One region of the Arthrobacter sp. SDR-2R genome, then DNA from elsewhere that is predicted to be linked to it. Evidence: predicted binding sites of a transcription regulator. Region 1 holds the regulator's gene; each other region holds the start of a gene.
The links. Region 1 encodes HrcA, which represses chaperone genes, less so after heat shock. Its sites were predicted from a motif close to TTNGCACTCGNNNNNNNCGAGTGCNAA; they were not measured.
Positions count from the first base shown of each region.

Region 2: a site for HrcA is predicted at 3,328-3,354, ahead of groL (chaperonin GroEL). Genes of this name have one in related genera too.
Region 3: a site for HrcA is predicted at 2,991-3,017, ahead of groES (co-chaperone GroES). Genes of this name have one in related genera too.

Region 1 covers NZ_CM173231.1:2,588,503-2,593,101, reverse strand. The annotation lists gene AC3ANU_RS12070 (GerMN domain-containing protein) at 1-379, shown strand, start outside; gene AC3ANU_RS12065 (16S rRNA (uracil(1498)-N(3))-methyltransferase) at 366-1,145, opposite strand; gene dnaJ (molecular chaperone DnaJ) at 1,148-2,275, opposite strand; gene hrcA (heat-inducible transcriptional repressor HrcA) at 2,363-3,376, opposite strand; gene AC3ANU_RS12050 (DUF3097 domain-containing protein) at 3,548-4,399, shown strand; gene AC3ANU_RS12045 (DUF4870 domain-containing protein) at 4,519-4,599, shown strand, end outside.
Region 2 covers NZ_CM173231.1:4,038,854-4,043,452, forward strand. The annotation lists gene AC3ANU_RS18650 (ABC transporter substrate-binding protein) at 54-1,364, shown strand; gene groL (chaperonin GroEL) at 1,515-3,149, opposite strand; gene AC3ANU_RS18660 (ABC transporter substrate-binding protein) at 3,440-4,599, opposite strand, start outside.
Region 3 covers NZ_CM173231.1:1,837,570-1,842,168, forward strand. The annotation lists gene AC3ANU_RS08600 (glycoside hydrolase family 3 protein) at 1-367, shown strand, start outside; gene AC3ANU_RS08605 (shikimate 5-dehydrogenase) at 458-1,255, shown strand; gene AC3ANU_RS08610 (THUMP-like domain-containing protein) at 1,260-2,489, opposite strand; gene AC3ANU_RS08615 (DLW-39 family protein) at 2,542-2,922, shown strand; gene groES (co-chaperone GroES) at 3,175-3,468, shown strand; gene groL (chaperonin GroEL) at 3,548-4,599, shown strand, end outside.

The DNA.
Region 1 (4,599 bases):
CGGCCACACGGACTACGTAGCCTTCGGCAAAGTGCAGCTCGGGGCCCTGATGACCCGCGCCGCGGGCCTGGTGGCGCCCGTCTGGATCATTGATCCCCAGGAGAACGCCGAAGTGCCCGGCGGGAGCGTGAAGATCACCGGCCGCAGCACATCTCCCGGGGCGAAGCTCCGCTGGCAGATCCTGCAGTCTACGGACGGCGGCAGCAAAGCACCGTTCCTGGCGGGTGAAACCACGGCTGCGTCCGAACAGGGGCAGGCCGGCGTCTTCACCCTGGCCCTGAACCTTCCGCCGGGCGATTACATGCTGCGGGTGGCCCAGGCCGGCTCCGGCGGGGAACCGGACCGGAACGAGGACACGAGGTCCTTTAAGGTCCGGTAGCCGTCCACCGGCCGAGGACGTCGCTGGCAAGCACGACGGCGGCCGGGCCGGCCGTGGAGGACCGCAGGACATGGTGCCCCAGGAGGGCGGTCACGGCGCCCTTATCGCAGAGTTTGGTTACCTCCCGCTGGCTGATGCCGCCCTCCGGACCGACGATGAGCAGGATTTCCCGGGGTCCGGAGCCTGCTTTCCCTTGCCATGTTTCAAGGACGGTGCGCAGCGGCCGAACGGCGTCCTCATGCAGGATGACAGCGAGGTCGGCAGCTTCCACGGCAGCGGAAAGCCCGGCAGTGTCGACGGCGGACCGCACTTCGGGGATCCAGGCGCGCCGTGCCTGCTTGGCGGCCGCGGCCACTGAGGATTCCCATTTGGCATGGGCCCGGGCTGCGCGGTCGCCCTTCCAGCGGACGATTGACCGTTCGGACTGCCAGGGTATGACGGCGTCGATGCCCAGTTCCGTGGCCGTCTCGATGGCCAGCTCGTCGCGGTCCCCCTTGGCGAGGGCCTGGACCAGCACCAGCCGGACGTCCGGCCTGTCTTCGACGGTCAGCGTCCCGCATTCCACCTCGAGTGCGGAGGGAGCGGCGGACACCACCTTCCCGGTCATCCGGGTGCCGGCGCCGTCGACGATGTCCACCGCTTCGCCGGGAGACAGCCGTTTGACGGTGACGGCATGCCGCGCCTCCGCCCCGTCGAGGACAAAGAGTTGGCCGGCCGCCATCCCGGCCAGCGAACCGGGGGGCGTGAAGAAGACGGGGTTACTCACCGCTACAGGTTACCGAGCCGGTCCCGGAGCTTGGCGAACATGCCGCCGCTGGCAGCGAGCTTGCCCTCGGTGATCTGTTCACCACGGAGCTTGGCCAGTTGGCGCAGGAGGTCCTCCTGCGCGGGGTCGAGCTTGGCCGGGGTGTCCACCTGGAGGTGGACCTTCAGGTCGCCGCGGCCGTAGCCCCTCAGGTGGGTGACGCCGAGGCCGCGCAGGGTGATGATCTCCCCCGACTGGGTACCGGGCTTGACGTCGATCTCCTGCGTGCCGTCGAAGGTTTCCAGGCTGACATCCGTGCCCAGGGCGGCTGCCGTCATGGGGATGTGCAGGGTGGCGTGCAGGTCGTCGCCCTCCCGCACGTAGGTGGCGTCATTGTTGACGCGGATCTCCACGTACAGGTCGCCGGCCGGACCGCCCGCGGGGCCGGCCTCGCCCTGGCCGGAGAGCTGGATCCGGGTTCCGGTGGCCACACCGGCAGGGACCTTGATGGTCAGCGACCGGCGGCTGCGGATACGGCCCTGGCCGCTGCACTCGTTGCAGGGATCCTTGATGACGGTGCCGAAACCTTCGCAGGTGCCGCAGGGGGCGGCCGTCATGACCTGGCCGAGGATGGAGCGGACGGCCCGCTGGACCTGTCCGCTGCCGCCGCAGATGTCGCAGCGTTCCGGATGGGTGCCGGGGCGGCAACAGGATCCGTCACAGGTGGGGCAGACCACGGCGGTGTCCACTTCGAGTTTCTTGTTCACGCCGAATACGGCGTCGCGGAGGTCGATCCGTACGCTGATCAGGGCATCCTGGCCGCGGCGGACACGGGAAGCGGGACCGGACGTGCCGCCGGCGCCGAAGAAGGTGTCGAAAATGTCCTGGAACGCGAAGCCCTGGCCCGCGTAGCCTGCGCCGCCGAAACCGTTGTCGGTGCCGTTCTCATTGCCGGTGGTGTCGTAGATCCGGCGCTTCTGGGGGTCCGAAAGCACCTCGTAGGCGTGAGTTACTGCCTTGAACCGTTCCGATGCGTCCGCACCGGGGTTTACGTCCGGGTGTAGGGTGCGGGCCAGCTTGCGGTAGGCCTTTTTGATTTCTTCACCCGTCGCTTCGGGTGAGACTCCAAGGACGTCATAGTGGCTGCTCAAAGTTCGTATCTCTTCCTTGTTGTACTGCGTTCAGTTGGGCGGCCCAGCTCTTGCTTTCCGGCCGAAGCGCGCTCCGGCGGCCAAGAGTCAGGGCCCCAAAATCCTGGAAAGGTAGCGCGCCACTGCCCTGACGGCGGCCATGGTGGTGGGGTAATCCATCCGGGTGGGCCCGAGGATGCCTACTTTCGCCGAGCTGTCCGGACCGTAGGCAGTGGCCACCACGGAGGCCTCGGCAAGGCCGTCGTACGGGTTCTCCCGTCCGATGCTGACAGCGACGCCGCGGTGGTCCTGGGCCATTTCGCTCAACAGCCGCAGCATCACCACCTGTTCCTCCAGCGCCTCGAGCACCGGGCCGATGCTGAGGGGGAAGTCGACGTTGGACCTGGCCAGGTTGGCGGTGCCGGCCATGACCATCCGGTCCTCCCGACTGTTTTGCGCCAGGCCCTCCAGCCCGAGCGCCAATGCGTGTGCCGCCTGCCGCTGCGGGTGCGGGGTGGCGGCGACGACGGCGGGCAGCGCCTGGGCCAGTTGGCGCAGCGGTGTTCCGCCCAGTGCACCGAGGAACCGGGTGCGCAGTTCAGCCAGTGCGTCGTCGCCAAGGTCCTGCCCGACGTCGATCACCCGCTGCTCCACCTTGCCGCTGTTGGCGATCAGGACGACGAGGACCTTGCGCGGGGCGAGCAGGACGAATTCGATGTGCCGGACCAGTGCCCTGCTCAGGTGCGGATACTGCACCACGGCAACCTGGTTGGTCAGCTGCGACAGCAGCCGGACGGTCCTCTCCAGCACGTCGTCGAGGTCGTCCGCGCCTTCGAGCAGGGACTGGATGGCGCGGCGTTCGGCGGCCGAGAGCGGCTTGACAGCCGAGATTTGGTCCACAAAGAGCCGGTAGCCCTTGTCCGTGGGAATCCGGCCGGCACTGGTGTGCGGGGCGGTGATCAGCCCCTCGTCCTCCAGTGCGGCCATGTCATTGCGGATGGTGGCGCTGGAAACACCAAGATGATGCCGCTCCACCAGGGCCTTGGACCCAACCGGCTCGCGGGAGTGGACGTAGTCCTCCACGATGGCCCGCAGTACTTCCAGCTTGCGTGGCTCGCTCACTCTCCACCTCCATCCATGGTTCGGGGCGCATGCCCCTCCCGATGCAACCCAGGGTTAGCACTCGACATGCCTAAGTGCTAACAGTCTATTATGCCTCGGCCCGTTGTTAGCATTGGTACCGCTCCGGGCGAAATTGCGGAGTTGAACACTAGCGCTAGGCGGATTAAATCCATGGATTACCGGAATTGGGGCCCACGCGGCATATCCGCTCCCGCACGGACGGAACTGCCTGAGGTCCCCGTGGAGCGCGGCATGGTGCTCGAGGAAGTGCAGTCAGGCTGGGTGGGTGCCGTGACCCGGGTGGAGAAATCCGGCGGCATGCATGTGGTGGCGCTGGAGGACCGCAGGGGAAAATCGCGTTCCTTCCGCCTTGGGTTCGGCTTCCTCCTGGAGGGCCGGCCGATCCGGCTGATGCCACCCGCCCCCCGGCCGGCCGCTGCCGGTCCCGCGGCGGGCAGGACGGCCTCGGGGTCCGTTCGGGTCGCCGGACAACGCGCCCAGGTGGCCAAGGCCAGCCGGATCTGGGTGGAAGGCAAGCACGACGCCGAACTGGTGGAAAAGGTCTGGGGAGACGACCTCCGGGTGGAGGGCATCGTCGTCGAGCCCCTGCACGGCATTGACGACCTTGCCGCAGCCGTCGCGGACTTCAGGCCGGGGCCCGGCCGCCGTCTTGGCGTCCTGGTGGACCACCTGGTTCCTGACTCCAAGGAGTCCCGCATCGCGGATGCCGTCATGGCCTCCCCGGGCGCCGCCGGCAACGTCCTGATCGTCGGTCACCCCTACGTGGACGTCTGGCAGGCGATCCGGCCCGCTGTCCTTGGCATCGACAAATGGCCGGCCGTGCCCCGCGGGCAGGACTGGAAGACGGGGATCCTGAAAGCCTTCGGCTGGCCCCACGCCACCAAGGAAGATGTCGGCCTGGGATGGCAGAAGCTGCTGGGCGCCGTGCGCACGTACGCGGACCTCGAAGCGTCGCTGCTGGGCAGGGTCGAGGAAGTCATCGATTTCCTGACCGTGCCGTGAAGGGCGGACGGCGTCCCGGGAACCAGTATTCTTGGTAGTGCGGTTCCTTGTTTCCTGAGGCACTGCGCACCGCGCCGGAATTGTAGTCAGCACCACTTGCACCTTCGAAGGAACAGACTGTGGCAGAAAACGCACGTGATCACAGGGACGGCCAGGGCCGTTCCGAGTACCATGGCGTCCCCGCCAACGCCCTGCCGCTT
Region 2 (4,599 bases), 1.5 Mb from region 1:
CAGCGCATCACGGCGACCCCGGCGCACAAGGAGCCCATCCGGAAGGAACATCAATGACGATTCCAGTCGTAAGCCGGCGCCGCTTCCAGCTGGGCGCGGCCGCGCTGGCACTCTCCATACTGGCCACCGGCTGCGGGGCCCCCGGCGGTGCAGGCGACAACGGCCAGGTGACCTTGCGGTTCGCCTGGTGGGGCAATGAATACCTGAACGCACAGACAAACAAGGTCATCGCGGCCTTTGAGGCATCGCACCCGAACATCAAGATCAAAGCGGAGCCGGGAGAATGGTCCAGCTACTGGGACAAGCTGGCAACGAAGACCGCCGCCAACGATGCGCCCGACGTCGTCCAGATGGACCAGAAATACATCGCCGAATACGGCGGCCGCGGGGCGCTGATGGACCTGTCCAGGCAAAACGGCATCGATACCTCAAAACTGGACAAGGAAGCGCTTGCGTCGGGCCAGTACGGCGGCGCCCAGTACGGGCTGAGCACAGGCCGGAACGCCTATGTCATCATGGCCAACACGAAAGTGTTCCAGGCAGCGGGAGTGCCCGTGCCGGACGACAAGACCTGGACGTGGAAAGACTTCGTGGACACGGCGGCGAAGATCAGCGCAGCAGGTGACGGGAAGAGTTACGGGGCCGCTTATGGCAGCAACGAAGCCGACCTGATCATCTGGCTGCGCCAGCACGGCGAGAATCTGTACTCAGGGGACGGCAAGCTCGACTTTGAAGCCGCGACTGCAGCGTCCTTCTGGGAACGGATCAAGGAACAGCGCGACTCCAAGGCCAGCCCCGCGGCCACCGTGGCAACCGAGGATGCAGGGGCAGGACTGGAGGAAAGCCTGTTCGGAACAAACCGGGTGGCCATGGCCTGGTGGTGGACCAACCAGCTTGGTTCCCTTGAAGCCACCACCGGCAGCAGCATAAAGATACTGCGGGCCCCCAGCGTCGACGGCGCCTCGGCCGGCAATGGCATGTACTACAAGCCCACCATGTTCTGGTCTGCATCCTCCCGTTCGAAGCATTCCCAGCAGGCCGCGGAGTTCATCAACTATCTCACCAACAGTCCGGAGGCGGGCGCCATCCTGATGACCGACAGGGGCGTCCCCACCAATCCGGACATCGTTTCGGGCATCACCCCGCAGCTTAAGCCGGCTGACACCACCGTGGTTGGATTCCTGAAGGACATAGCCCCGGACATCAAGGACGCACCGCCTGTCCCGCCCGTGGGTGCAGGGAGCGTCCAGAACGTCATCAGGAGGTACACGGATGAAGTGCTGTACGACCGGATGACCCCGCAGGCCGCGGCGGAAGCCTTCAAGAAGGAAGTCCAGGGGATGCTGGATTCGGCCCGGAAGTAACTCCCCTCCCACAGCTCCTTGTCCGGGCGGCCAAGCCGGCACAGGCCGCATCCGTGGCCGGGAACAAAACCTCCGGCACAAAAGTGCGGCCCCCTCGCAAACGAGGGGGCCGCACTTTGCGGTTGGCGGGAGAGGTCCCGGCAGGAGGGCTTAGAAGCCGCCCATGCCTCCCATGCCGCCCATGTCGTCTCCGCCTGCGGGGGCGGCGTTCTTCTCCGGCTTGTCAGCCACCACTGCTTCGGTGGTGAGGAACAGGCCAGCGATGGAAGCCGCGTTCTGCAGGGCAGAGCGGGTTACCTTGACGGGGTCGTTGACGCCGGCAGCCAGCAGGTCGACGTATTCGCCGGTGGCTGCGTTCAGGCCGTGGCCTGCGGGCAGGCCGCGGACCTTGTCCACCACGACGCCCGGCTCGAGGCCGGCGTTGAAGGCGATCTGCTTCAGCGGGGCGTCGATGGCAACGCGGACGATGTTGGCGCCGGTTGCTTCGTCGCCGGAGAGCTGCAGGTTGGCGAATGCCTTGGCACCGGCCTGGATGAGCGCCACGCCGCCACCGGCCACGATGCCTTCTTCAACTGCAGCCTTGGCGTTGCGGACTGCGTCCTCGATGCGGTGCTTGCGCTCCTTGAGCTCAACCTCGGTGGCGGCACCGGCCTTGATGACTGCAACGCCGCCGGCCAGCTTGGCCAGCCGCTCCTGCAGCTTCTCGCGGTCGTAGTCGGAGTCCGAATTCTCAATCTCGGCGCGGATCTGGGAAACGCGGCCGGCGATCTGGTCGGCGTCGCCGGCACCTTCAACGATGGTGGTCTCGTCCTTGGTGACAACAACCTTGCGGGCCTGGCCCAGGAGTTCCAGGCCGGCGTTCTCCAGCTTGAGTCCAACCTCTTCGGAGATGACCTGGCCGCCGGTGAGGACGGCGATGTCGGCCAGCTGGGCCTTGCGGCGGTCGCCGAAGCCCGGAGCCTTGACGGCGACAGACTTGAAGGTGCCACGGATCTTGTTGACGATCAGGGTGGCCAGGGCCTCGCCCTCGATGTCCTCGGCAATGATCAGCAGCGGCTTGTTGGACTGCATGACCTTTTCCAGGACAGCAACCAGTTCCTTGACGTTGGAGATCTTGGAGTTGACGATCAGGATGTACGGATCCTCAAGGACCGTTTCCTGGCGCTCGGCGTCCGTGACGAAGTAGGCGGAGATGTAGCCCTTGTCGAAGCGCATGCCTTCGGTGAGCTCGAGCTCCAGGCCGAAGGTGTTGGACTCCTCGACCGTGATAACGCCTTCCTTGCCCACCTTGTCCAGGGCTTCGGCGATGAGGGCACCGATTTCGTCGTCACCGGCGGAGATGGAGGCGGTGGCCGCGATCTCTTCCTTGGTTTCGATTTCCTTGGCGGAAGCCAGGAGTTCGCGGGTGACAGCCTCGACGGCCTTCTCGATGCCGCGCTTGAGGGACAGCGGGTCGGCGCCGGCGGCAACGTTGCGCAGGCCTTCCTTGACCAGGGCCTGGGCCAGGACGGTGGCCGTGGTGGTGCCGTCGCCGGCAACATCGTCGGTCTTCTTGGCAACTTCCTTGACCAGCTCAGCGCCGATCTTCTCGTAAGGATCGTCCAGCTCGATCTCCTTGGCGATGGAAACACCATCGTTGGTGATCGTGGGGGCGCCCCACTTCTTTTCGAGGACGACGTTGCGTCCACGCGGGCCGAGGGTGACCTTAACGGCGTCGGCGAGGGTGTTCAGGCCACGCTCAAGGCCGCGGCGTGCCTCTTCATCAAATGCAATGATCTTGGCCATAACGGCAGTAGTCCTTTCGGGACAGTCGTTAAGAATGAACCTTCGCTGCAGTGCCCGCGACGGACGATCCTTTGACGGCGGCCTCTGTATGCCTCCGGGAGGGGATCTCACTGAAGTGAGGTGTTTCTTTCGCTCCTCGTCCGGTGCCCCGCGCCGCCGGCCGGAACCAGGCTTTGCTTTAGCAGTCGGTACGTCAGAGTGCTAACTCAATAATTAGCACTCCCCAGGTGAGAGTGCAAGCGAAAAGACGCCGGACGGGCGCGTAGGGGCAGCGGCTTCGCCCAGGGCGATCAGCTTGAATGTCCGGCCGTCTCCCGGCCGGTGGGGGTGGGGTTGTTCTCCGGGCCGTAGGTGAATACGGAGAAAACGGCGGTGGTGATATCTCCGTTGGCGTCGAAGGCAACCGGTCCTGACTCGCCGTCGTAATTGATGTCCGGATTGGCAGCAAGGCCGCCCAGGCACTCCTTGTACGTCAGGCACGGGGCGGGCGGGGCTGTTGCCCCCGGGGCAGGCGTCCCCGCGGAGGGCGTCCCGTCGGACGTGGTCCTGCCCGATGCGGCGCCACCCGAAACCGGAACCAGGTTGGCGGCGATGGAGCGTCCGGCATCGTCCTGGGCCCTTGCCGCCGCCAGGGCCGCCAGGGTCACGGCGTCGTAGGTTTCAGCAGCATACGAGACGTCCTTCAGGGAAGGATCAACGGCCAGGAGCTTTCCCTGGAAGGCGGCGGTGGGCAGTTGGCCCGGGACGACGGCGCGGGCGCCGTCCAGGGCCCGGGAGGGGAGCCCTGATCCGTAGCGGGCAAAGGCGCCATCGCTGAGGAGAATCTTTGAACCCCTGAGGCCGGAGTTGTTCAGCTCGGCCAACGCGCCCTGCGTCCCTTCCCGGGCAACCAGGACCACGGCGTCCGGGCTGGCCTTGGCTGCGGAGCGTGCGGCTTCGGCGGCGGCGCCGGGCTTGAAGGCGGCTCCGGGCAGGACCGTCAGGCCGGACTGTTGCGCGGCTTTCGTGACGGCAGCCGACAGGTCCTTGCCGTAGGCACCTTCCTGGTACACCACGGTGATGCTGGCGGCCCCGGCGTCCTTGGCGAGTTTGGCCAGCACAGGACCTTGCGCGACGTCGGCCGCGGCCGTGCGGAAGTAGTAGCCTCCGCTGGCGATCCCGGAGAGGGCGGCAGCGGTGTTGGCCGGCGAGATGAGGGGTATGCGTGCGTGGGACAGGATGTCCACGGCGGCGGCCGCGTGGCTGGAATCGGTGGGTCCAATGACCACGTCCGCCTTGGCGGCCACCAGGTCCTTGGCCTGGCCTGCGGCTTCCTGGTCCGGATGCGCCGGCAGCAGCTCCACCGGCCGGCCTTTGTGTCCGCCGGCGGCGTTGATTTCCTGGATGGCCAGCTTGGCGGCCGCCAGCTGGGGCGCATTAAGGAAGGCATTGCCGCCGGTGTTGTCCAGGA
Region 3 (4,599 bases), 750 kb from region 1:
CGTGACGGTTGTCTCCGGTCCCTGCAGCGGACCCCTGGTGCCCGGTGCGGTGCGCGTTGCCGGCGGGGGACCGGGGGACCGGGAGCGCTTCGAAGCCGCGGCCGCACGTGCCGGCCTCGCGGTTGGATCAGGATCGCTGGTGAACCTCACCGGCTTCGGCGGGAATCCAGCGGCCGGGGACATTGCCGTGGCCCTGGATGCCCCCTGGCCGCTCCAAAACTCCACGGCTCCGGTGAAGCTGGCGCTGTACGGCCGCACCGACGCTGCCTTTGATGCGCTGGTGGCCGTGCTGGCAGGAAAGGCGCCTGCTCCCGGGAAGCTGCCCGCCGCCGTCGGGCCTTTCCCCGCGGGAACCGGCTGCCCCTGACCTCTGACTCCTGACCCGGACCCCGGACCGGGGACCCCGCACGATGGCTGGAACGCGTTTAATGGTCTGGTGCCCATTCTGAATAAAGACATGACCCTCTGCATCTCGCTGTCGGCCCGCCCCAGCAACAACGGGACCCGCTTCCACAACCATCTGTACGGGCAGCTGGGCCTGAACTGGATCTACAAGGCGTTCGCGCCCACCAACCTGGAACAGGCCATCGCCGGAGTGCGGGGCCTGGGCATCCGCGGCTGTGCCATCTCCATGCCGTACAAGGAAGACGTCATCGCGCTGGTGGACGAGATGGACCCGTCCGCCAAGGCCATCGACTCCGTGAACACCATCGTGAACACCGACGGCCACCTCAAGGCGTACAACACCGACTACACGGCCATTGAGCAGCTGCTGGCATCCAACGGGGTCCCCACCGACTATTCCGTGCTGGTCCAGGGGGCGGGCGGGATGGCCAAGGCCACCGTCGCCGCGCTCCGGGACGCCGGTTTCAAGGACGTCACCGTCATCGCCCGGAACGAGGCCGCCGGGCGTGCGCTCGCAGGCCAGTACGGTTTCCAGTGGCGTGCAGCGCTCGACGGCGGGACGGCGGACATGATCATCAACGTCACCCCCATCGGCATGGCGGGCGGCGCCGAAGCTGACAGCCTGTCCTTCCCCGCGGAGGCCATCGAGGCCGCACGCGTGGTCTTCGACGTGGTGGCACTGCCCGCCGAGACGCCGCTGATCCGGGCCGCCCGCGCGGCAGGCAAGCACGTCATCACCGGTGCGGAGGTTGCCACCATCCAGGCCCTGGAACAGTTTGTGCTGTACACGGGAGTGCGCCCCACCGCGGAACAGGTCCGGGCAGCCGAGGAGTTCATGCGCGCCCAGTAGGCGTTTACACCGGTTCCACCACGATGGCCACGCGGTCCTCGCCGATGCGAGTCAGGACCAGCGTGGCCGTCCTGGCGGAACCCTTTTTGGCGGCACCCTTGCCCTGCGGGAGGAGCTGCTTCCGCAGCTCTTCCGGGGTCACCGCTGTGCCGCGCTTCTTGATGTCCAGCACGGTGATCCCCTCCTCCTTCACCCAGGCCTTGAGTGCCTTGACGTTGTAGGGCATGACTTCCAGGACCCTGTAAGCCTTGGCGAACGGGGTGTCCAGAAGTTCCGCGGCACAGATGTAGGCAATGTGTTCATCCACCAGGTGCCCGCCGAGCTGCAGCGCCACGTCGGCAACCAGCCCGGCACGGATCACGGCGCCGTCGGGTTCGTACAGGTAACCCTCCACGGGTCCCATCGGAGCGGCCGGGCCGGCGCCGAAGTCCTCTGCGCTGGTCAGCTCGGCGGGCCCCTGGGACCCCAGGACCAGGGCAGCCCGGCGGACCCCGGGCCTGCGCACGGCGTTGAACCAGAGGGTCACCTCGGTCACGTCCCCGGCCACCGACACCCACTGGGCTTCGCATCCCGTGGGCACGGACTCGTGGGGCATGCCCGGGCCCATCTTCACGCCCACCGCCTTCCCCCCGGCCGCCAGCGACTCCACGAAGGACAACGGCGGTGAGAACGCCTCCGGGTCCCAGATCCGCTTGGTCCCCGACGTGGAAGTGACGCGGCGTGCCGGATCCAGCCAGACGCCGTCGATCCCCTCCAGCGGGACCGATGCCGCGTCCGCGTGGACCACCGTGGCATTGGGGAAGGGGATGAGGTTCATGGTGGCGCAGGCGGCGGTGGTTTCATCCATCTCCACGGCGGTGACGGTGATGTCCAGGGAAGCCAGGGCCATGGCGTCGGCACCAAGACCGCAGCCCAGGTCCGCCACGTGCCGGATCCTGGCTGCGGCGAACCGCTGCGCGTGGTGTGCGGCGACGTTCAGCCGGGTGGCCTGCTCAAGGCCTGCCTGGGTGAAAAGCATCTGGCGGGCGAACTCACCAAACTTCGCCTCGGCCCTGGTCCGCAGCCTGGACTGCGTCAGGACGGCGGATACAAGTTCGCCCGGGTGGCCGGCTTTCCGGAGCGCCGAATTGAGCTCAAACGCGTCCTCTTCGCGGTAGGGGCCCAGCGATGCCAGCAACTCCCAGCCTTCGGGGGTCAACAGGGGTGCGATCTGGTCCTGGGGAGCGTGGGGCATGGTTTCCAGCCTAGTGGAGGACGGCTGCCGGGATGCGGATACTGTTGAAACCATGGATGACAGCGCAGCCCCAGGGGAGACCGGCGAACATCGACCCAGGGACCGCGGTGTGGCTAGGTTTGCCCGTCCAGCCCTGATCGCCGCGGCCGTGGTGGCCGTGGTGTGCATCGCCCTGTTGGTGATCATTTTCCTGCTGGACACGTTCAACGCCACCGTTTATTCGGTGGGCGGCAACGACATCCACGACAACACGCAGGAGGCGCGGGACATCCGCGGGTTGTACGACGGCGCACGGGCCGGGAGCATTTTCTTCCTCGTTGTTGCCGTACTCACCGCAGCCGGGGCCGGTTGGGTGCTCTACCGGAAACGTCAGCAGGGAGGCGGCGAGGCCGACGGGGGCGAGGACGTGGACTTCGACGACCTGGGCCGTTAGGGAAGCATGTTTGCCGCCCTGGACCGCCGTCGGCCGGAGCCCGAAAGGCTTACGCCGATGACGAAACGTTGGCACTCACCTTGACCGAGTGCTAACCCTTACATAGAGTCTTCATTAGCACTCTCCCTAGGAGGGTGCTAACACATGAAGAGCTGCCAGCCAGGCTGCTGCCGGCACCGCGACGACGGTTTGCCAGCCACGGCGGAAAGCTTTCCAGTCCACGAATTTTGCTGACGAAAAGGAGAGGTCCGAGTGTCGGTCTCTATTAAGCCTCTTGAGGATCGTATTGTTGTCCGCCCGCTCGAAGCCGAGCAGACCACGGCTTCAGGCCTGGTCATCCCGGACTCCGCCCAGGAGAAGCCGCAGGAAGGCGAAGTTGTTGCAGTAGGCCCCGGCCGCTTCGAAGACGGCCAGCGGGTTCCGGTTGACGTTGCCGTTGGCGACGTCGTCATCTACTCCAAGTACGGCGGAACCGAAGTCAAGACCGGCGGCACCGAGTACCTGGTGCTGTCCGCCCGCGACGTCCTGGCTGTCGTCGTCAAGTAACTCTTCCGGATCCCCGTGCCGCCGGCCATGCTCATGCTGGCCGGCAGTGCGGGGTTTCTGTCTTTGAAAGGACAAAACCATGGCAAAGCAGCTTGCGTTTAACGACGCTGCCCGCCGGTCCCTTGAGGCCGGCATCGATAAGCTCGCGAACACCGTCAAGGTGACGCTCGGCCCCCGCGGCCGCAACGTCGTCCTGGACAAGAAGTGGGGCGCCCCCACCATCACGAATGACGGCGTCACCATCGCCCGTGAAGTGGAACTTGACGATCCCTACGAGAACCTTGGCGCGCAGCTGGCCAAGGAAGTAGCCACCAAGACCAACGACGTTGCCGGCGACGGCACCACCACCGCCACGGTCCTGGCCCAGGCCCTGGTCAAGGAAGGCCTGCGCAACGTTGCTGCCGGCGCCGCTCCCGGCCAGATCAAGCGCGGCATCGAAGTTGCGGTTGAAGCCGTGGCTGCCCGCCTGCTCGAAAACGCCCGCCCGGTCGAAGGCACCCAGGTGGCTAACGTTGCCGCCATCTCGGCCCAGAGCGACGAAATCGGCGAACTGCTCGCCGAGGCCTTTGGGAAGGTGGGCAAGGATGGCGTCATCACCATCGAAGAGTCCTCCACCACCCAGACCGAACTGGTCCTCACCGAGGGCATGCAGTTCGACAAGGGCTACCTGTCCCCGTACTTCGTCACCGACGCGGAACGCCAGGAAGCAGTCCTCGAGGACGCGCTTATCCTGATCAACCAGGGCAAGATCTCCTCGATCCAGGAATTCCTGCCGCTGCTGGAAAAGGCACTGCAGGCTTCCAAGCCGCTGTTCATCATCGCCGAGGACGTCGAGGGCGAGGCCCTGTCCACGCTCATCGTCAACCGCATCCGCGGCACCCTGAACGTTGTTGCCGTCAAGGCTCCCGGCTTCGGCGACCGCCGCAAGGCCATGCTGCAGGACATCGCCACCCTCACCGGTGCGCAGGTTGTCTCCCCGGAGCTGGGCCTGAGCCTGGACACCGTTGGCCTGGAGGTGCTGGGTACCGCCCGCCGCATCACCGTCACCAAGGACAACACCACCATCGTCGACGGCGCAGGCTCGGCCGAGGACGTGGCCGCACGCGTTGCCCAGCTGCGCGCCGAGGTTAC